DNA from 2 places in the Paenibacillus sp. FSL H8-0122 genome. Region 1 is predicted to be linked to the other one. Evidence: riboswitches for the same ligand, from Rfam matches in the RefSeq annotation. Region 1 holds a riboswitch; the other holds the start of a gene.

Evidence for each region. A riboswitch is a leader RNA that binds a small molecule or an ion and turns the genes downstream of it on or off. The one in region 1 is predicted to bind S-adenosylmethionine.
Region 2: another riboswitch for S-adenosylmethionine. It lies ahead of NSS64_RS02255 (methionine ABC transporter ATP-binding protein); the one in region 1 lies ahead of metA (homoserine O-acetyltransferase MetA).

What each region holds. Positions count from the first base shown of each region.
Region 1 covers NZ_JBBOTB010000001.1:4,553,509-4,564,117, forward strand. The annotation lists gene NSS64_RS19680 (bifunctional 2',3'-cyclic-nucleotide 2'-phosphodiesterase/3'-nucleotidase) at 1-1,113, opposite strand, end outside; gene mqnC (cyclic dehypoxanthinyl futalosine synthase) at 1,688-2,824, opposite strand; gene NSS64_RS19690 (aminotransferase class I/II-fold pyridoxal phosphate-dependent enzyme) at 3,051-4,217, opposite strand; gene metA (homoserine O-acetyltransferase MetA) at 4,266-5,183, opposite strand; SAM riboswitch class I at 5,300-5,431, opposite strand; gene corA (magnesium/cobalt transporter CorA) at 5,858-6,793, shown strand; gene NSS64_RS19705 (HRDC domain-containing protein) at 6,963-7,979, opposite strand; gene NSS64_RS19710 (ROK family protein) at 8,147-9,028, opposite strand; gene NSS64_RS19715 (cobyrinate a,c-diamide synthase) at 9,510-10,609, opposite strand, start outside.
Region 2 covers NZ_JBBOTB010000001.1:487,178-497,786, forward strand. The annotation lists gene NSS64_RS02215 (Cof-type HAD-IIB family hydrolase) at 1-657, shown strand, start outside; gene NSS64_RS02220 (DUF456 domain-containing protein) at 677-1,159, shown strand; gene tnpB (IS200/IS605 family element RNA-guided endonuclease TnpB) at 1,354-2,493, opposite strand; gene NSS64_RS02230 (putative polysaccharide biosynthesis protein) at 2,773-4,401, shown strand; gene NSS64_RS02235 (thioredoxin family protein) at 4,516-4,860, shown strand; gene NSS64_RS02240 (COX15/CtaA family protein) at 4,969-5,904, shown strand; gene NSS64_RS02245 (UbiD family decarboxylase) at 5,966-7,738, shown strand; gene NSS64_RS02250 (Cthe_2314 family HEPN domain-containing protein) at 7,764-8,510, shown strand; SAM riboswitch class I at 8,602-8,737, shown strand; gene NSS64_RS02255 (methionine ABC transporter ATP-binding protein) at 8,840-9,856, shown strand; gene NSS64_RS02260 (methionine ABC transporter permease) at 9,856-10,515, shown strand; gene NSS64_RS02265 (MetQ/NlpA family ABC transporter substrate-binding protein) at 10,574-10,609, shown strand, end outside.

The DNA of each region.
Region 1 (10,609 bases):
GCCGCTGCTGTTCTGGGCGATTTTCAGATCGATAAGGCCCAGGTAACCACCGCCATAGCCTGCTTGTACTGCCGGAGTCCCATTGATGTGTCCGTTAACGTTATCTACCTTAGCTACATCATTATTGTAAGGTTTCTTGGTGGACGGATCTTTGAAGGAAGCATCCAGCGCGCTGTCAACGCCGTTCGTCGGGAATACCTTGTGGGTATGCGAGAAGGTAATGGCATCAATGCCGGGAACCTTGCTCAGCAGGTTAATGACATTCTCTGCTCCGGTTCCTTCTGCGGCAGCAGCGTCGAACCCGGAATGAGTCATGGCGACGATAACGTCCGCACCAGCCGTCTTCATTTCAGGAACAAACTTCTTCGCCGTTTCCACAATATCTTTGGCAATAACCTTTTGCTCCAGGTTCACCTTGTCCCACTCCATGATCTGCGGAGTAACCAGACCCAGGAGGCCGACTTTAATGGTAACGGTGTTGCCGTTGCTGTCCTTTACCTCTTTATCGATGATTTTATAAGGTTCAAATGTATTATTATTATCGGACACATTATAAATATTTGCATTCACATAAGGGAACTTCGCTCCCGTAGACTCCTTATAAGTTGCGCTGTTTACATTGCCTTTAACGGTCCGGTCCAGATAATCCAATCCATAATTGAATTCATGATTGCCGAAGGTTGCTGCATCATAACCCATGAGGTTCATAGCTGCTATGATCGGATGAATCTGGTCTTCACTGGTCTTGAAATCAGACACTTGGGCCATATACGTTCCCAGTGGTGTCCCTTGAATCAAATCGCCATTATCCAGCAAAAGGTTGTACTCGCCCTCTGGATCATTGCGTGCAGCCTTTACCAAGGTTGAAGTACGGTCCAGACCTACAGTCGCAGAGGCGGCACCCTTGAAATAGTCCCATCCATATACGTTCGTATGAACATCAGTGGTGCTCATCAAGCGTAAATTAATGGTTCCCGGATTAATCACCGGAGAAGCCTCAGCCTTTCCTGCCGCCAGCACAGGAACATTGAATACTCCGCCCAGCATCTGTGCTGCCAGAACTGTGGTAGCCAATAAAGAAGCTATCGGCTTGTTCCATCTTCTCTCTCCCATAAATCTAATTTCCTCCCTGTGATTGCTAGATTATTCTACCACTGTCCGAAAAATTGTATCATAGCCTTCCCTATGAATCTATCAAATTCCATTAACTCTTATAAATTGTTGTGTAAAATCTCACATTAATTCAGCGAATTTTGTAAAATATACCGATTAAATTTTACAACTCTATGACAAAAACAACGAAAATCCAATACAATGGGATTACCTGGAAATCCAGCTCAATATATGCTGTTTTTCACATACATTCGGGTTATGCGCCTGCGTGCGAGCACAATGTATGCTGTTTTCCGCATACATTAGGGCCATATGCCTGTGAGCAAGCACAATGTATGTTGTTTTCCGCATACATTCGGTCATATGCCTGCAAGTGAACACAATGTATGCTGTTTTTCGTATACATTAGCTACATGACGCTGTAACGATTGCTATTCGGTTTTCGCGTAGTTTTAGCATTGATATACTTCTTGTTCGGAACTGGAGGAAACAATAGTTTCCAAAAAACATAACGGGGCTGTGCTACCTATAGGTAGCACAGCCCCGTTATTGATCTGTTGGTAATAGCTATATTCTAATTCTGCATCACAAAATCATTGTCAATCTTGGCATTCGCATCCTCGAACGTCCGCAGGATGTCATAGCGCGTGTTGCGCTGCGCCGGGATCTTGCCCGCTTCACGGATGAGCTGGGTGATCGACTCGATGTTGACCTTGTAGGTCGCGCCCGCCGAGGAGACTACGTTCTCCTCAATCATCGTGCTGCCGAAGTCATTGCAGCCGTATTGCAGGGAGAGCTTGCCTACTTCAGGACCCATCGTTACCCAGGAGGACTGGAAGTTCTTAATATTGTCCAGCACCAGGCGGCTGATGGCTACGGTCTTCAGGTATTCCTCAGGGGTCTGGCGGTCCAGCTTCAGGTTCGTATTATCCGGCTGGAAGGTCCAGGAGATGAACGCCAGGAAGCCTTCGGAATCATATTTGTTCGCAATGCATTCGTCCTGGGCTTCACGGACACGAAGCAGATGCAGCGCCCGTTCTTCCATAGTCTCACCCAGACCAATGACCATCGTGGCCGTTGTATTCATACCGATCCGGTGTGCGGTCTGCATGACGTCCATCCACTCACGCCAGGAGCCCTTGAGCCGGCTGATCTTGCGGCGGGTGCGGTCATCGAGAATCTCTGCGCCACCGCCGGGCAGGGAATCGAGGCCTGCAGCATGAATCTCACGCATGACCTGTTCCAGCGGCAGGCCGGAGACCTCAACCATTTTCATAATCTCAGCTGGTGAGAAGGAATGCATGGTAATCTCCGGGAACCGCTGCTTGATGCCGCGCAGAATATCCGTATAATAGCTGAACGGCAGGTTGGGATTCGTACCGCCCTGCATCAGAATCTCAGTTCCGTTCACGCTCATGGTCTCAGCAATCTTCTGATAGATTGTCTCATCGGGAAGCACATAGCCTTCCTCCGAACCGGGTCTGCGGTAGAAGGCGCAGAAGCGGCAATAGACATCACATACATTGGTGTAGTTAATATTGCGGCCGATGACGAATGTCGTCACCGGCTCCGGGTGCCAGCGCTTCATAATAATATCTGCGGCAGCGCCCATTTTCTCAATTTCATTGCTCTCGAACAATGTGACCGTATCTTCCAACTGAAGACGTTCACCTTTCAGTGCCTTATCCAGTATAAGATCGACTGCACTCACTGTTGACGGCCTCCTCTTCATCTATGAAGTCTATGAGATAAATACAATTTGAAATAAAAATAGTCCGTTCTCCCATCGTATCACAATCGGCTGTTCTTGAAAAATGTTTCGCATCGCAGGACGGATAATTTCCCTTGTCCCATACAAAATTAAACAGCAGCGCCCGAAGGCACTGCTGCTTGTACGTTCTGCGGTTGCTGCACAGCCTGGCGGGTCCGGCGGTGCCTTATTCCAGCTCGCTCCGGGCGGCCTCCAGGGCCTGTCCCAGATCAGCGATCAGATCATCTACATGCTCTATGCCGACAGAGAAGCGCAGCAGCCGGTCATCCACACCGACCGCATCGCGGATTTCAGCCGGAATATCGGCGTGGGTCTGTATCGCCGGATAGGTCATCAGCGATTCAACACCGCCCAGACTCTCGGCGAAGGCGATCAGCCGGATATGGCGGAGCAGCGGCTCCACATAGCTGGCCTCTTTTACCTTGAAGGAGAAGATTCCCGTGTTGCCGGAGGACTGGCGGTTCTGGATGGCATAGCCCGGATGATCAGGCAGGCCCGGGTGGAAGACCTCGGCAATCGCCGGATGCTCCTGCAGATAACGGGCAATAGCCAGAGCGTTGCTCTCATGCCGCTCCATGCGCAGCGCGAGGGTCTTCATCCCCTTCATCAGCTGGTAGCTGTCATTCGGCGCGAGAACCGCTCCCAGGGAGTTATGCAGGACAGCCATTTCAGCCGACAATTCTGCTCCCTTGGTCACGATCAGACCCGCCAGCACATCGTTATGCCCGCCCAGGTACTTAGTCGCACTGTGAACCACGATATCTGCTCCAAGCTCCAGCGGGCGCTGGAAGAACGGAGTCAGCAGCGTATTGTCTACAATCGTGAGCAGCCCGTGACGGCGGGCCCAGGTACATACGGCTTCGACATCCGTTATCATCATCAGCGGGTTGGTCGGCGTCTCAATGAATACAGCCTTCGTGCCCGGCTGGCGGGCCGCTTCCAGTCCATCCAGATCATTCGTATCTACATAGGAGGCGCTGATGCCGTATTTGGAGAGAATCCGTTCCAGCAGCCGGTAAGTACCGCCGTACAAGTCCAGCGATACAATGAGATGGTCCCCTTGTCCAAACAAGGTGAACACCGTAGTCAGTGCAGCCATACCGGAAGCGCAGGCGAAGCCGGCATCCCCGGATTCCAGGGCCGCTGCCGCTTCTTCGAGGACAGAGCGGGTAGGATTTTTGGTGCGGATGTAGTCAAAGCCTGTACTCTGCCCAAGTCTAGGGTGACGGAAAGCCGTCGCATGATAAATCGGGTAATTAATGGCCCCGGTGGCGGGGTCCTCCATCGAACCAATCTGTGCCAGTCTGCTCTCAATTCTCAGTTTCTCATCCATCTCCATTGCCTCCTGATTAATTACTTCTATTAAGAATAAGTCAACCTCTCAGATAAATGCCCCGATATCGTAAGGAGTCTCCTGGTATACATAGTAATTGAGCCAATTAGCGAATAATAAGTTGGCATGGGCGCGCCAGACTGCCGGCGGAGTACGCGTCGGATCATCCTTGGGATAATAGTGCTTCGGCAGGGCAACCTCCATCCCCTTGGCGATATCCCGGTCATACTCCCATTTCAGAGAGAAGGGATCATATTCCGAATGTCCGGTGACAAAAATCTGCTTCCCGTCATGCGTAGCCACCAGGTACACCCCGGCTTCCTCGGATTCTGCCAGAATCTGCAGCTCCGGGTTCTGCTCAATATCTTCACGGGAGACGTCGGTATGGCGGGAATGCGGAACATGGAACACTTCATCGAAGCCGCGCAGCAGCTTGACATTATTATGGCTCATTGTATGCGGAAACACTCCGAAGCATTTGTCCGGCAGACTCACCTTGCGCACGCCGAAGTGATGGTACAGTCCTGCCTGTGCCGCCCAACAGATGTGCATGGTCGAGGTTACATTCTGCTTGCTCCACTCAAAAATCACTTTCAGCTCCTCCCAGTAGTTCACATCCTCGAACTCCAGCTGTTCTACGGGAGCGCCTGTTACAATCAAGCCGTCGAACCGGCGGTGGCTGATCTCATCAAAGGTTTTGTAAAAGCTCTTCAAATGCTCAGCCGAAGTATTCTTCGACGTATGGGAGCTGGGATGAAGCAGAACAACATCCACCTGAAGCGGGGAATTCCCGATAAGGCGCAGCAGCTGGGTCTCAGTAGTTTCTTTGGTAGGCATCAGATTCAGGATGGCGATCCGCAGAGGACGGATATCCTGATGGAAGGCCTGGCTTTCATCCATTACAAAAATATTCTCACCGGATAACACTTCTTTGGCCGGCAGGCTGTCGGGAATTTTGATAGGCATTGCTGTTCACTCCTTAACTGAAATGGGGTTCCACTTGGTGGTTCAACCTGAGGCAGGGTAGCGAAAAAAGACCTTTCCCGGGCGAGAAAGGTCATATCATGCAGTCATATGCGCCTCTCTCATCTGCCAGAGAACTTCCGCCGGACGAATAACGCCCTGCAAAGCTTCCGCAAGAATTAGCACCGTGCGTTCACACGCCGGTTGCCGGGTTTCATCGGGCTAGTCCCTCCACCTGCTCTTGATAAGATTTAGCTGTATTCAGTTGAATAACCTTAAGCATCTGAACGATGCTTTTTCTTAAATTTCACTTTAAATCATGAACCTCCTTTTCGTCAAGTCCATACAATGCTGAAGGGGCCTTATGACAGAAAACAATTTCTCTTGTAAGAGCCATATCCCGGCGTTATACTAGACAAGTGTTTCAAACCCAAAAACGGCGAAAAGAAGAGGTGAGAGAACAATGGAAGGCGACCCGGGCTCGCGAATAAGCGTGCAGAATGAACAACCACACAGGATTAACATCAGCTTGCCGGCGGCGGGAGCCCTTTTTCTTCATGCTCTCGGACCGTCTTTTGGCCTTCATCCATGATTGTACCACCGGCCAAGCTGATTTTTTCCGTGTGCTGAAATTAGCATACCCCTGGAGAAGACCAGGGACATAAGGAGTGAATCAGATGAAAATCCGGCTGGTGAATGCAGGGGTTTTTACGCCTATTGACAATATTGAAGAAACTTTAACCGCCCCTGCCGAGGGGTTCTACTGGATTGATGCGGATGTGGAGGACCTTGTAGAGCTTCAGCCTATATACGGCCTGCATGATCTGGCTGTGGAAGACTGTCTGAGTGAAGAGGATCAGCGTCCGAAGCTGGAGATTTATGAGAGTCATTATTTCATCGTGGTGAACAGCATCCGGTTCGATGATGAGGAAATCTTCCTCCGTGCGCTCAACGTATTCCTTGGCAGACATTATATTATTACCGTTACGAAGCAGAAGATCCATGAGCTGCGTGTCCTGAAGCCCGTACTGTGGGAGCAGGAGGTCAGTACGCCTGACCGCTTCCTGTATCTGCTGATCGACCTCGTTGTCGACAACTTCTTCTCGGTCGGTGACCGGATTGAAGCGCGGATCGAGAAGCTCGAGGAAGACATCCTCATGCATACCAAGAAATCGCATCTGAGCGAGATCATCGGTCTGCGCAGTGAGATTCTCTGGCTGAAGAAGATGCTCGGCCCGCAGAAGGAAGTTATCAACACGCTCAACAAAAAGGATCTTCGTCTGATCGACGATCAGCTGCAGAAGTATTTCAGCGATATCTATGAGAATGCGGTCAAGATCTCTGAGACCTTCGAAACATACCGCGATCTCATGGGCAACTTGCGCGAAGCTTATCAGTCCAGTATTGCGAACCGCGCCAATGAAATCATGCGTGTATTTACGGCGATTACCACTATATTCATGCCGCTGACCGTGATTACCGGGATCTACGGCATGAACTTTGACAATATCCCGGAGATCCACACCGAGTACGGCTACTATGGCGTCATTGCCGTCATGGTGACGCTAGGCTGCGGAATGCTCATTATCTTCCGTAAAAAGGAGTGGCTATGAAGCAGAGCGGACGAATACGAAGGACGAAGGCACCGTATACCCGGCTACCGGGACTCGGAGAGCCTTCGTCTTTTTGGTATGTCACCAGTATGTAATGCGTCTGCGCCGATCAGGAGCTCCGGTTACCAGGACCGCAGATTGGGAGTGATGCAGGCCGTCAGTCACCCTCTTACAAAGGGGCAGCCATTCCAAGCGCCGCCGGATGCTCCCGCCGGAAGCGGATGCGGATCAGCCGCAGGCGTTCATAATACAGATCAAGTCCGTCAGCAGGTACGAAGTTGTCACCGTAGGCTTTGTAGAGGACAGGCTTCAGGAAGTTGTCGCCGATCAGTTCATAGGCTGTCCAAATATTGTTCTGTTCTTCGGGGCTCACTTCACTCAGCTCCAGGGCAATGAGCTTCTCGGCCGAGTAGCCGTCCTTCTCCAGCTCTTCCAATACTTCAAGCACTTCACGGCGGGAAACTCCGCTAAGTGCCCTGAGCTGCTCCATCCCTTGCCCCTCCTCGATCCCCTGTAATAGAACGCGCCGCAGTCTCAGCCGCTCCAGCTGCTTCTTGTACTTAAGCTCCTTCTGCTTATAGTGCCAGGATACGAAGCTCTCTTCGTCTATTGCATGATTCACCCAGCTTAGCGGAAAATCATGCTCACGCTCAGCCGCCGCGGTGATGCTAAGCCAGTCTGCACCATACTGTGAAACTTTGCCTTCACCCACACCCGGAAGCTGCAGCAGCTCCTCCTCCGTACGGGGAAGAAATGCGCTGATCATGCGCAGCAGACGGTTGCTGGCCAGGATATAAGGCGCCTTCCGTTCACTGGAAGCCTTCCCCCTGCGCCAGGAGCACAGCTCCTCGAAGATGGCTTCATTCCCGTATTGCTCACTGAAATACTGCAGCTTAAGCTGCTCCTGGCTGCGGCTGCTGAGGTTATCCTCGTCATGAAATACCCCGTCAATCAGCGGGCGGTAGCCTTCCCCCATCTTCACGGCAAGCTCGTGCCGGTATACACACAGCATCTCATTCCATGATCCGCCTTCATACCACAGGCTGTCGTCCGTCTCCTGTTCCCCGGAGAAATCGCGCCAGCCCAGACGCCACTGCCCCTCTTCCTCTCCAATCCATAGCTGAGCAAAAATCTCTTCGTCCACTCCTGATCTTTTGCACAAACGGTTCATAAATACGATTTGCATATAAATCCCTACTTTCGTCGTCTTACAGTACGCATGATATATTTGAACGCAAAAAAGCACCTCTCCCACGACATTCGTGAAAGAGGTGCTTCCTCTTAAATGCTATACTGTTAGAAACTAGAATACCATATATTACGTAACAGTCAATGTCTTTTTGACAGAAGATCCTACTTGCGGTCCAAAGCCAGCTTGGCCAGACCCAGTGCGCCCGACAGACCGGCGTTATCTCCAAGCTGCGGAGGCACAATATAGCTGCCAATCTCTTCATTGAGCGCCGGATGCTGCACATATCCGCCGAGCAGCTCCTGCAGCTTGGCATGGATCAGCGGGAAGAGCTGGCTCTGCTTCATCACACCGCCGCCCATTACGATCTTCTGCGGCGAGAGGATCAGCACATAGTTCATAAGAGCATGGGCCAGATAGTGGGCCTCCATCGCCCAGGCCGGATGATCCGCAGGCAGCTCGCCCGCCGGCTTACCCCAGCGCTTGCCGATGGCTGGACCTGCCGCCAGACCCTCCAGACAATCGCCGTGATAAGGGCAGAAGCCTTCGTAGTGGTCCTCGGGATGACGACGGACCAGAATATGGCCCATCTCCGGGTGGGACAGCCCGTGAACAAGCTTCCCGCCTACCACAGCACCGGCACCAATCCCGGTGCCCACCGTGATATAGAGACAACTGTCCAGCCCTTGCGCTGCTCCCCAGGTGTACTCGCCCAGCGCTGCACCGTTCACATCGGTATCAAAGCCGATAGGAACCTGGAATTGCTCCTCCACGGCTCCCACCAGATTATACCCGCCCCAATGCGGCTTAGGTGTGGTTGTAATATATCCATAGGTGGGGCTGCCGATAACAGGATCAATCGGTCCGAAGGAACCGATCCCGATAGCCTCCACTGATTTTCCGCTGAAATAATCCATTACCTGGCCCATAGTCTCCTGAGGAGTGGCTGTCGGAAAGCTCACCCGGTCGATAATCGTCCCGTCCTCATTCCCGATACCGCATACAAACTTCGTTCCCCCTGCTTCAATCGCTCCCAACAATTTCACTGCAGCGTTCCCCCTTCTCCAGATGCATCCATATGCTGTTGCTTCTCATAACTTCAATAGATTTGCCTAACACGATGATCGCTCTCACGGATACGATAGATTTCTCTAAGTACGGCGGCGATAGATTTCTCTAGCACAGCTACAGATTTCCGTGATACAAATATGCCGGTTGACCGGCACAGCGCAATGATAAAGCGTTCTCTTATCCTATTATACGTGGCTCTTATATGTATGACAAGCGGTTGACATACAGGTTAAACAAGTGATTTGCTGATGAGGCTTAGGCTGGATTGAATGGGAACGGGAGATCGTTGGATTTTGTACACCTGCTAATGAACGAATGGCCGATGCTGGGACAACATTTGGAAAAACAACACTTAATTCCGCCCATTTTAGCCCAAGTAGCCAAAAGTAACATGATCAGCTGTTGTTTTTCCACTTGTTACCGAGTACACCGTTACAATCAATAAATTAAGATACATTATTCCATTTGTTGGTTGCAGGAATCGGAATCATGCTGCTGCACAGTCTGTTTGCGGTCACGATAGGCCCGGCAGGCTGCTACAAGCCGGGCTGCTGCCGGGAGATGGGAGGCCAGATGGATATGCGCATAAGCAGCCATGATGCTTCCTCTGATGTAGCCTTCAGGCTGGCAGCCCCCTCTGCCCATACTCTCGTAGGCATAGGTCCAGGCTGCCCCCTCAGGATAGCTCATGACGGAGTAATGAAATTCATGGCCGCGCAGGCGCTCTCCCTGCCTAAGCAGCAGACAGTCGTGAAGTGCCGTGACTTCACGGTACCCAAGCGCCACCCGGCGTTCCTGCATCACGGTGTGTGCCGGAATGATTCCGGCCATCTCATGCACCATGCCGGTGCGGTCGGTCAGACTGCGGGCCAGCACCATGTAGCCGCCGCACTCCGCATACAGCGGCATTCCGGCGGCTGCGGCAGTCCTCAGGCCGCCGAGGAACAACTGGTTCGCGGCAATCACCGCCGCGAATTCTTCAGGGAATCCGCCGCCGATATAGATGCCGTCAGCTTCCGGCGGAATGCCTTCACCGCTGAGCGGACTGAAGTACACCAGCCTCGCACCTTCACATGCAAGCAGCTCCAGATTATCGGCGTAGTAGAAATTAAATGCCGCGTCCCGGGCTACAGCAATGACCGGGGCAGGCTCCGCCGGGCCTGCCTGTGTCTTATGTATCATCGGCGCAGCGGATTTACAAAGTTCAGCATCATATGGAACTGGGCGAACTTGCTGGTCCGGCGTCTGCTCGCAGGCAGGCACAGCAGGAGCGGCAGCAGCAAGCTCCAGCATCCGCTCCAGATCCGTGCCTTGCTCCAGCAGGTCGGCAGCACGGTCAAACAAGGGCGCAAGCTCCCCGCGCTCCACGGCGGGCAGCAGGCCCAGATGCCGCTCCGGGATGTCCAGCCCGCTGTCGCGGGGGAGCCAGCCGACCACGGGAATCCCGCAGGCTGCTTCAATGGCCGCCTTAACTAACCGGTAGTGACCCTCGCTTCCGCAGCGGTTCACCAGAACGGCGGCAATCCGCACCTGCGGCTCCAACTGCCGGAAGCCCA
Region 2 (10,609 bases), 4.1 Mb from region 1:
TGCTTGTCTACCGGACGCTCCTCGCGCAGTGCGATGCCGTATGCTGAACAGCTTGGCCTGAACACTCCGATGATCATGGTGAACGGAAGTGAAGTCTGGCGTGCGCCTCATGAGCTGTACCGCCGGTCTCTGATGGATGTGGAGCTGGTCAAAGAGATGCACAAGATTGCTGAGGAATTCGATATCTGGTTCTGGGCCTACTCCGTAGATGAAGTGTACAACCGGGATAGCTGGGACGGGGAGATTGACAGCAGGGAATGGCTGAAATTCGGTTATTCCACCGAAGATAACGATATCCGCCATAAGCTGCTTATGCGCCTGCAGGAGCTGGGCGGGCTTGAGATCACCAACTCCTCGCCGTTCAACCTGGAGATCAATCCGCTGGGCGTCAATAAGGCATCAGGGATACTTGAAGTATGCAAGCTGCTGGGCATTAGCATGTCCCAGGTTGTTGCCGTAGGCGACAGCCTCAACGATCTGGCGGCTATCCAGCAGTCCGGCTTCGGGGTGGCTATGGGCAACGCCCAGGAGGCTGTCAAGCAGGAAGCGGATGCGGTAGTAGCTACGAACAATGAAGACGGGATCGCGGAAGTGATTCAGAAGTACATCCTGACAGAGGCCGGAACCTCGGCCGGACGCATATCCAAGCGAGCTTAAGATTAAGGAGTTGAGGGAATTGACAATTCTGGGCTGGATTCTGATCATTGCTTTGTTCGCAATCGGAATGGCAGGGGCGGTATATCCGATCCTGCCGGGGGCGCTTGCGATTTACCTGGCTTTCTTTGTATATGGCTGGTTCTTTTCCTTCGGCTCCTTCGGTCCCTGGTTCTGGATTGCAGAGACGCTGATTGTTGTGGTGTTGTTCATTGCCGACTATGTGGTCGGGGCCTGGGGCGTCAAGAAGTTCGGCGGCTCCCGCGCCTCCGTGATCGGCAGCACCATCGGTCTGATTGCCGGTCCGTTCCTGATTCCGGCGTTCGGCCTGCTGATTGGCCCCTTCCTGGGTGCCTTCATCGGCGAGCTGATTGCCGGCGAGAAGGCGGGCAAAGCGGTTAAGGTCAGCTTTGGCGCGCTGCTAGGACTGTTCAGCAGCACAGTTGTCAAGATTATTCTGCAGATTGTGATGATCGTCCTCTTCTTTATCTGGATCGGACGTTAGTGAACTCCCCCCACCTGTAGAGGTGGCGGATTCTTGGAAACAACCCGCACTTGCTCAAAGCAGCATAACCCGTGAGCAGAGGTCAGATTTATTGCACGCTTAAGCAATTGGATGGAGCGGTTTACCCCCTCCCTTCGCACCAACTCAACGCGCTACCCAAGCGATCCCCGCAGTCCCTGCGGTTCGTTGTCCTGTTAAAGTGTTTCTGCACCTTGCAGCAGGCGAAGCCCTTCTGCTCGAATGTTCAAGCTCGCATTTAGGTCACGGTCATGGTGTATGCCGCAACTTGGGCAGTTCCATTCCCGGATGCGGAGCGCCTTCTTCCCGCCTCTATGCCCACAAGCTGAGCACAGCTGACTCGAAGGGAACCAGCGTTCCACCTGCACGACTTGCTTGCCGTACCAGGCCGCTTTATAGGTCAGTTTGGATATAAAGCTGGACCACGAGACGTCATGAAGCGACCGGGCGAGTTTGTGATTGCGCACCAACCCTTTGACATTCAGCGACTCCACACTGATTACATCGTGGTTATTGATGAGATCCGTGCTGAGTTTGTTCAGAAAATCATTTCGTTGGTTGCTCACTTTTTCATGCAGCTTGGCGATCAGTATCCGCTGCTTCTGGTAGTTGCGGCTCTCGCTAAGCGGACGCCCGTCCTTCTTCGCATGCTGCGCCCGGCGCGATAGTTTGCGCTGCGCTTTTGCCAGTGTAACGGCCGTTTTGGAGAGAGTCCTCGGATTCGGTATTTTTACTCCATCCGATGAAATCGCAAAATTCGTAAGGCCGAGATCAATCCCAATTACAGAACCCGTTTTGGGTTTGGGCGGGATATTCATTTCGCACAGCAGGGAAACGAAATACTTGCCGCATGCCGTGAGGGAGATTGTTGCAGACTTGATGACTCCCTGCGGCTGTCGATGTAATTTGATTCGCACCGGCTCCGTTTTGGGCAACTTTAAGTAACGACCCTCCTTAATTGCAATCGTTCCGTGCTGATTATTCGTGGTGTAGGATTGGACGGGATGTTTGCGGGATTTCCACTGGGGAAACCCGGAGGCGGGCTGCTGGAAAAATTGGCGGTAGGCGGCATTAAGATGGAGCTGCGCATTGGCGAGGGCCAGACTATCGACCTCTTTAAGGAAAAGAAACTCGTGCTTGTACTGTGCCGGTGTTGGGAATTTGATTTTCTCGCCCGTATCTTGATGCTTTTTGTATGATTCAATCCGGTCATGGAGCATGAGATTATAGACTTTGCGTACGCAACCAAACGTTTTGGCGAATAGTTCCGCCTGCTGTGTTGTGGGTTTCAAGCGATATTTGAACGCTTTGAGCACAAGTATGCCTCCTATGTACTATAATCGCCTTCCATTTGCTGTTAAAACAGAAGATGAGTCCGCAGAATAGAACAAAGTTTCAGCTGAAAAACGAACCATGGATGTGGTCACCGAAAAGACCAACTAAAACCATTACAAGAACATATATTCGCTTTATATAGCATAACCTAATTCCCTCAAAATTCCAAGCTTAAAACAATGTCATTCATCTCGCCACTTTAGAGGTGGGGAAATTTTAACAACAGCTAATTAAATTTATTGTGAAGAAGGCGAAACAGCTTGTCCACCAAGAAAGAATCCTTTGTCAAAGGCACGCTTATTCTGGCGGCAGCCGCGCTGGTGGCCCGTGTCCTAGGGCTTGCCCAGCGGGTGCCGCTGGAGCATTTATTCAATGAAGTCGGTAACGCTGCGTTTACACAAGCCAACAACGTATATCTGCTGCTGCTGCCGCTGGCGACAGCCGGCATACCCAGCACACTTAGTAAAATGGTGTCCGAGCGCTATGCGCTGAACCGCCCGCAGGAAGCACAGCAGGTGTACCGGGCGGCGCTGATTTTTGCGGCTGTGGTTGGTGTAATTATGAGTGTGGCGCTCTACATAGCTGCTCCTTATTATGCGGAATCCAGCAAGGTTCCCGAGAGTACATTGGCCATACGGGCGATTGCCCCGGCGCTGCTGCTATTCCCCGCGATCGCGATGATGCGCGGGTATTTCCAAGGGCGTAACAATATGATGGCCGGCGGCATCTCACAGATTGTCGAGCAGATTGCCCGGGTATCCACGGCCATTCTGCTTGCATTCATTCTGCTGCGCCAGGGCTACAGCAACACCTGGATGGCAGCAGGCGCTTCCTTCGGGAGTGTGCTCGGCAGTATCGGCGCCTTCGGTGTGATGCTGTATTATGCCATGAAGCTGCGCCGCAGCGAGGAGAAGGTTGCATTATATGAATCGAGTGAGGCCCGTATCCCGCTGCTGAAGATTTACAAGGATATTTTTAAGCTGTCCATACCGATTGTATTGTCTTCCGTTACGGTGCCTGTAGTGAACTTCATTGATACTACCTTTATTGTGCCGCTGCTTAGCGGACAAATCGGCTTGAAGGAAGCTACGTGGACGCTGGGGATCTTCGGCAGCCGGGCACAGAGTGTGGCCGGGATTCCTCCGGTCTTGTCGATCGCCCTCAGTGCATCGCTGATTCCGATTATATCTGCCGCCTTCGCCCGCAAAGATGAACAGCACCTGCAGCGTCAGGTCACACTCGCCATGCGGGTATCCATTCTGACCGGCACACCGGTTGTGCTCTCACTGGTCGTGGCTGCTTATTCTGTGAATGGCCTTTTGTTCAAAACACTCGATGGAAGCGGCATTGTGGCGATGCTGACGCTGGGTACCATTTTCCAGATTACGATGATGACTACCAACTCGATCCTGCTTGGAATGGGCAAATCGCGGATATCGATGTATTATGTACTTGTTGGTATCCTCGTGAAGTTTGGTTCTAACTTCTTGTTCAGCCAGTGGTTCGGCATCTACGGCATTATCGGCTCTACGGCATTGTGCTTCATTGTCATTACACTGCTGAATCTGCGGATGCTCAAAAAAATCGTGCCCTTCTCCATTCTCGGTAAACGCTGGGGAGGCTTCTCCATTGCGGTTCTGGCCTCGGCCGGTATCGGCTATGGTCTGAATGAAGCAGGCCTATTGATGACTGATCTGATGCCGGCCCGCTTAGCCTTCCTGATTACCTGTCTGGTGGTTGGGGCGGCAGTGGTGATTGTCTATCTGGTTCTCCTGATTATTCTGGGCGTACTCAGCAGCCAGGAGATTGCCGGTTATCCCCGTCCGCTGCGCAAGCTGCTGGGTCCTTTGATGAAACTGCAGCCTGCCCGTGTGCGTGCCGGTGAATAATGATATGACTATTATCTTGATTTGTCATTATTGTTTGACTTATTCCGTACATTTTGCTTCACTTAAAGAGTAAGCTTCGTGTGGAACTCTCTGATAGAAGGGAATGGTCAATTGATGGACAAAATCAGCTCGCCTGCCCAGTTCCAGGTGGCAATTCAGTCTCCGCGCCTGACGGTGGCAGTCTTCAAGGCAGATTGGTGTGTGGATTGCAAATTCATTGATCCGTTCATGCCGGATGTGGAACAGAAATATGCAGAGCGTCTTACCCTGGTCGAAGTGGATGTCGATGCCATAGGTGATGTCAGCCAGGAACAGAATATACTGGGCATTCCAAGCTTTGTTGCGTACACCGATGGACGGGAACTGGTCCGGTTCGTGAACAAGCTCCGGAAGTCCCGGGAGGAAATCGAGAAGTTTCTTGATACGGCGCTGGACGTTTATCTCAGCATTCACAAGTAATTCCGCAGCACCGCTTTCGCCCTATCCGAGCAGAAGCGGTGCTTTTTTTCTAATCATATAAGCAGTTATATGTTTCATACTCATTCCTATACAATACGGGTGATACTATTGACGACAATTCAATTAAAATGGCTCAGCTATCTGACCTGTCTCATTATGTTCATGGCGCTGTTCGGCGGGGTTGTGGTGACCAAGACCGGCTCGGGACTGGAATGCGGAAATCAGTGGCCGCTGTGCCACGGAAAGCTGATTCCGGCCTATACGATTGGCTCTCTGATTGAATATACCCACCGCTTGTTCAGCGGCCTGGCTGGCCTGCTGTCCCTGGCTTCCATGGTTGCCTTCTGGCGTTATGCCAGGCACCGTAAGGATCTGCTGGCCTATGCCCTGCTGACCCTGATCTTCGTCATCATTCAAGGCGGGATGGGAGCGCTTGCAGTTGTGAAGTCGCAGTCGGCTGCGGTTATGGCCCTGCATATGGGCTTCTCGCTGATTGCTTTCGCCGGTTCGCTGATGCTGGCGCTTGGGACTAGGCGGGCATTCTCTCCGGGAGCGGAACTCAGCACAGGAAGTCCTAAAGTCCGTATAGCCTTCCGCAACTTAACCTGGGTTACTGCAGTATATTCATATATCGTTGTCTACATCGGGGCCTACGTAAGCCACACCAGCTCCCAGGGCGGGTGCTCCGGCTGGCCGCTGTGTAACGGACAATGGATCCCGGAAATGAGCGGCGGAGTAGGGATTGTATTCGTGCACCGGATTGCAGCGGCGGTTCTATTCCTGCTGACTGCTATACTTGGGCATCTGGCCTTCTGGAAGCATAAGGAGCTGCCTGAGCTGAGGGCTCTGGGCGTGGCGGCAGTTCTGCTCTGCCTGATGCAGGTATTCAGCGGAGCGGCTGTGGTATACACACTGAATAATGAAAGATTGTACATATTTGCTGCGTTGTCTCATATCGTGCTGATCTCCGGACTCTTCGGGGTTCTGTGCTACATGAGTGTAAGGGTCTGGCAGTTAAGCGGAGCTGGCAGGGGCAGCAAGTGATAAGGTAACGGCAACGGTGGACGGGATTAGCATAAGGTCCTGTTTGAGGAGGAACACTATAGTGCGATACGGTAATTTACGACAATGGATTGAGCAGCTCCGCAGGGATAAGGATCTGGCAGTGATAGATACCCCTGTTGATCCTTATCTGGAGCTTGCCGAAATTCACCGCCGGGTGGTGGAGGAGGAGGGCCCGGCACTGCTGTTCACGAACGTGCAGGGAACGCCGTTCCCGGTCGCTACGAATCTGTTCGGTACCGTCCGGCGCGTCAACAAGGCCTTTGGGACAAGACCGGAGCAGCTGCTGAAGTCGCTGACAACGGCGATGGAGCAGCTGGTTCCGCCCTCAGCCGCCGGTTTATGGCGGGAGAAAACGGTGCTGCTTGAGCTGCTGAGAGCAGGGACCAAGAATATACCGCAAGGAGAGGCTCCGGTGCTCGGTGTCTGCAGCAGCAGTGACCCGCTGAAGGAGCTGCCCCGGATTACGGCTTGGCCTAAGGACGGCGGGGCGTTCATCACGCTTCCTCTGGTCTATACGGAGAGTATCACCAACCCCAAGGATCATAATCTCGGATTGTACCGGATTCAGGTGTATGACGACAGCACCACAGGTATTCACTGGCAGATTCATAAGGGCGGCGGCTTCCATCACTCGCAGGCAGAGCATCTCGGCGAGACGCTGCCGGTGTCTGTCTTCATCGGCGGGCCGCCGGCGCTGATTGCGGCGGCAGTGGCTCCGGTCCCGGAACGGATTCCGGAGCTGCTGCTGGCCTCGCTGATGCTGGGCGGCAAGCTTCCTATGGTGCAGGACCCCTTGGGCGGGCACCGGATTCCGGCTGAGGCGGAATTCTCCATCCGGGGGCGCGTGTCTCCGCTGGAGCGGAGAGCGGAAGGGCCGTACGGCAGCCAGTCCGGCTACTATTCCATGCAGCATGATTTCCCGGTCATGCATGTTCAGCGGATGTGGCACCGCAAGGATGCCATCTACCCGGCGACCATTACCGGCAAGCCGCGCCAGGAGGATTATTATCTGAAGGATTATTTGCAGCGGCTGCTCGCTCCAGCCTATCCTCTGCTGATCCCTTCGGTCAAAGCGCTGTGGTCCTACTCCGAATCCGGTTCGCATTCACTGACCTCAGCGGTCGTGAGGGAGAGCTATCCGCGCGAGTATATGGTGTCAGCGTTTCGTATCTTAGGGGAAGGTCAGCTCTCCTTAACCAAATTCCTGCTGCTGACTAATGTGCAGGTGGAGCTTACCGATTTCCCCAAGCTGCTGGAAACGGTGCTTGAGCGCTTCAATCCGCAATCGGATCTGACGATCTTTGCCAATACCTCCATGGATACACTGGATTATACCGGACGTAAGCTGAATCATGGCAGTAAGGCGGTGATGGCGGGCATCGGCAGCCCGGTCCGTCAGCTGCCAAGGACCTATACAGAGGGTCAGCTTCCATCAATCACCGCCGCTGTGCCTTATTGCGGAGGATGTTTAGCCGTTTCCGGTGCATCCTATGAAGAGGACCCGGAGCTGCCGGAGCGGCTGGTGGCTGCCTTCAAGGAGAGGGAGACTGCCTGGCCGCTGATTGTGCTGGTCGATCGGGCGGAAGAGGCGGTAAGCACGCAGACCTCATTCCTGTGGTCCGTATTCACCCGCTTCAATCCGGCAGATGATATCTATTCGGCGGGCGGGGTACACCGGGGCAGCGTCAGCTATACGCTGCCGATTATTATAGATGCCCGGATGAAGCCGGGATACCCGGAGGAGCTGACTCCGAATGAGGATATTGCGAAGCGGGTAGGCCGCAACTGGAACCGTTATTTTCCTCTAGCGTAGAAGTGAACTTAAGGAGGGTCAAAATATGCTGCGGACATTACTTGGAGAGCCGCCCCGCGTGAACAGCGGTGTGCTGGCTGAAGCTATGGAGTCCATGGCGAAGGCTGCCTCCGTGCTGCGCAAGGAGATGGCGGCACATGAAGACCATGACCATGAATACCGCAAGCTGGAAATCTGGACACGCGGCCTGATCTCCTCTCTGGATGAGCTGGAGCAGAGCTGGTTCGCAGCCGCCTTTTTCCGGAAGTCAGTGATAGCCGGTTATATGGACGACATGTCGTCCACGGAGCAGGGGGAGTACGCCAGATATGTGTATTTCTACAAGGATGGCTTCATCCGTGTCTTCTCGCTGCTGGACAAGCTGGGCACGGTGCTGAATAATCTATACAATCTCAATACAGGCAAGGTGAAGACGCATTTCTCCTACTTCACGGTGCTGAGGCAATTTCAGTTGCTGCATGCGCATCATCCGCTGGCGGATAAGCTGGAGCGAATCAGGAATTCCTACCGGGAGCCGGTGGAGAATCTGCGCAAGCGGCGCAACGCTGAGATCCATTACATGAACGCGGAGATGACCGATGACCTCTGGCAGCGTCACCAGGGATTGCATGACAAGATTCGTCTGGAGGATCTCGACAGCCACCTGGAGGATTTGAAGCAGAGCCTGGAGATGGTATGCCAATCGCTGGCCGCCGCATACAGGTACGGGAATGAACAATGGCACAAGAACAAAGCGGCCCCAGGCCCGAAATCAGGGCATGTCCGTCCGTAAAAACTTACCTTTGACAAAAAACTCGAAACTGAATATACTTAGGCATACATTAAGTTCTGACAGGATACGGAATATATAACTTCATACTATTATCTTATCGAGAGCGGCGGAGGGATAGGCCCGATGAAGCCCGGCAACCGGTTTGAATACAGCCTTAAGCTGCATCCAAATGTCATGGTGCTAATTCCTACAATGCCGCCGGTTAAGGGGTATTTGGCAGATGAGAAGGCATTGTCATTATACACACAGGGCCTCTTGCGATCTGCATGGATCGTAGGGGGTCTTTTTATTGCAATGATGGAAGTTAATACAGAAGGGGGACGCAGCGGTTGATAGAATTGAAGGATATAACCAAGGTGTATGGCAAGGGCAGTAAGCAGGCAACTGCACTCTCTGCGCTGAGCCTGTCGATTAAGAAGGGTGAAATCTTCGGGGTGATCGGTCACTCCGGGGCCGGCAAAAGCACGCTGATCCGCTGCATTAATCTGCTGGAGCGTCCGACTGCGGGCGAGGTGTGGGTGGATGGGGTCGAGCTGACAACGCTCAGCCAGGGACAACTGCAGGAGCAGCGGCGCAAGATCGGGATGATTTTTCAGCATTTCAATCTGCTCTCATCGGCTACAGTCTATGACAATATCGCGTTTCCGCTGCGGCTGATCGGAGCCGGAAGGAACGAGATTGAACAAAAGGTTAAGGATCTGCTCGCCCTGGTAGGGTTGGAGGAGCACTGGAATAAGTACCCGGCCCAGTTATCCGGCGGACAGAAGCAGCGTGTCGGAATCGCCCGGGCACTGGCGAGTGATCCGGACGTTCTGTTATGCGATGAGGCGACCTCGGCGCTTGATCCGCAGACGACAGACTCCATACTGCGCCTGCTGATGGATATCAACCGCAGATTCCATCTGACCATCGTGCTGATTACCCATGAAATGCATGTCATTCAGAGCATTTGCGACCGTGTTGCCGTGATCCATGGCGGCGGTATTGTGGAGCAGGGTGAAGTGGCCGAGGTCTTTCTGAAGCCGAAGCATGAGGTGACCAAAGAATTCATCCGCAGTGAGACCCAGTCGGACGGACCGCTCCGGCAAGCGATTGATGCTGTGCAGCCGGGTTACACGAAGTCGGTCAAAATCACTTTTCTCGGGCAAAAGACTTACGGGTCGACGCTCTCACAGGTGGTTCAGGGAACCGGGGTTCACTTCGCCATTCTCCATGGCACCATCTCTACAATCAAGGATGTTCCTTACGGCCAGCTGATCGTCCGGTTCGAAGGACCTGAGGGTGCGGTTGAAGCCACGCTCACTGAGCTCATAGCGCAAGGTCTTGATGTGGAGGTGATTTTGTAATGGACTTTAGCACAATCAATTGGGAAGAAATGCTGGAAGCTACGATTGCTACACTCAAAATGATCGCAATTTCAGGAATATTTACAATAATCCTTGGTTTACCGCTTGGAATTGTGTTATATTTATGGGGCAAGTCAAATAACGTTATTATCAGGGTGGTTTACTCGGTATTATCCTTCGTTGTGAATATCCTGCGTTCGGTTCCTTTTATCATTCTGATGGTTGCCCTGATTCCGTTCAGCAAGGCCATTATGGGCACTTCGATTGGTGTGCTTGGAACGATTCCGGCACTGGTGATCGGCGCGGCGCCTTTCTTCGCCAGACTGGTGGAGACGGCACTGCGGGAGGTTGACCGGGGAATTATTGAAGCGGCGCAGGGCATGGGAGCGTCCACCGGGCAGATCGTGATGCGCGTGCTGCTGCCGGAGGCTCGTCCGGGTCTGCTTGCCGGTATAACCATTACTGTTGTGACCCTTGTCTCGTATACCGCAATGTCCGGCATGATCGGCGGCGGCGGCCTGGGTGACCTGGCGATCCGCTACGGATATTACCGCTATGAGAAGGAAGTCATGATTATCTCGGTAGCGCTGATGGTGATTCTGGTGCAGCTGCTGCAAATGGCCGGTGACCGGCTGGTAAGACATTTTACACGGAAATAAGGTACGTCCACATATAGCCTTATTCAATAAACCATATGGATTAGAGGGGGATTTACAGATGAAAAAAGTACTGCTTACATTCTTCAGCCTGACC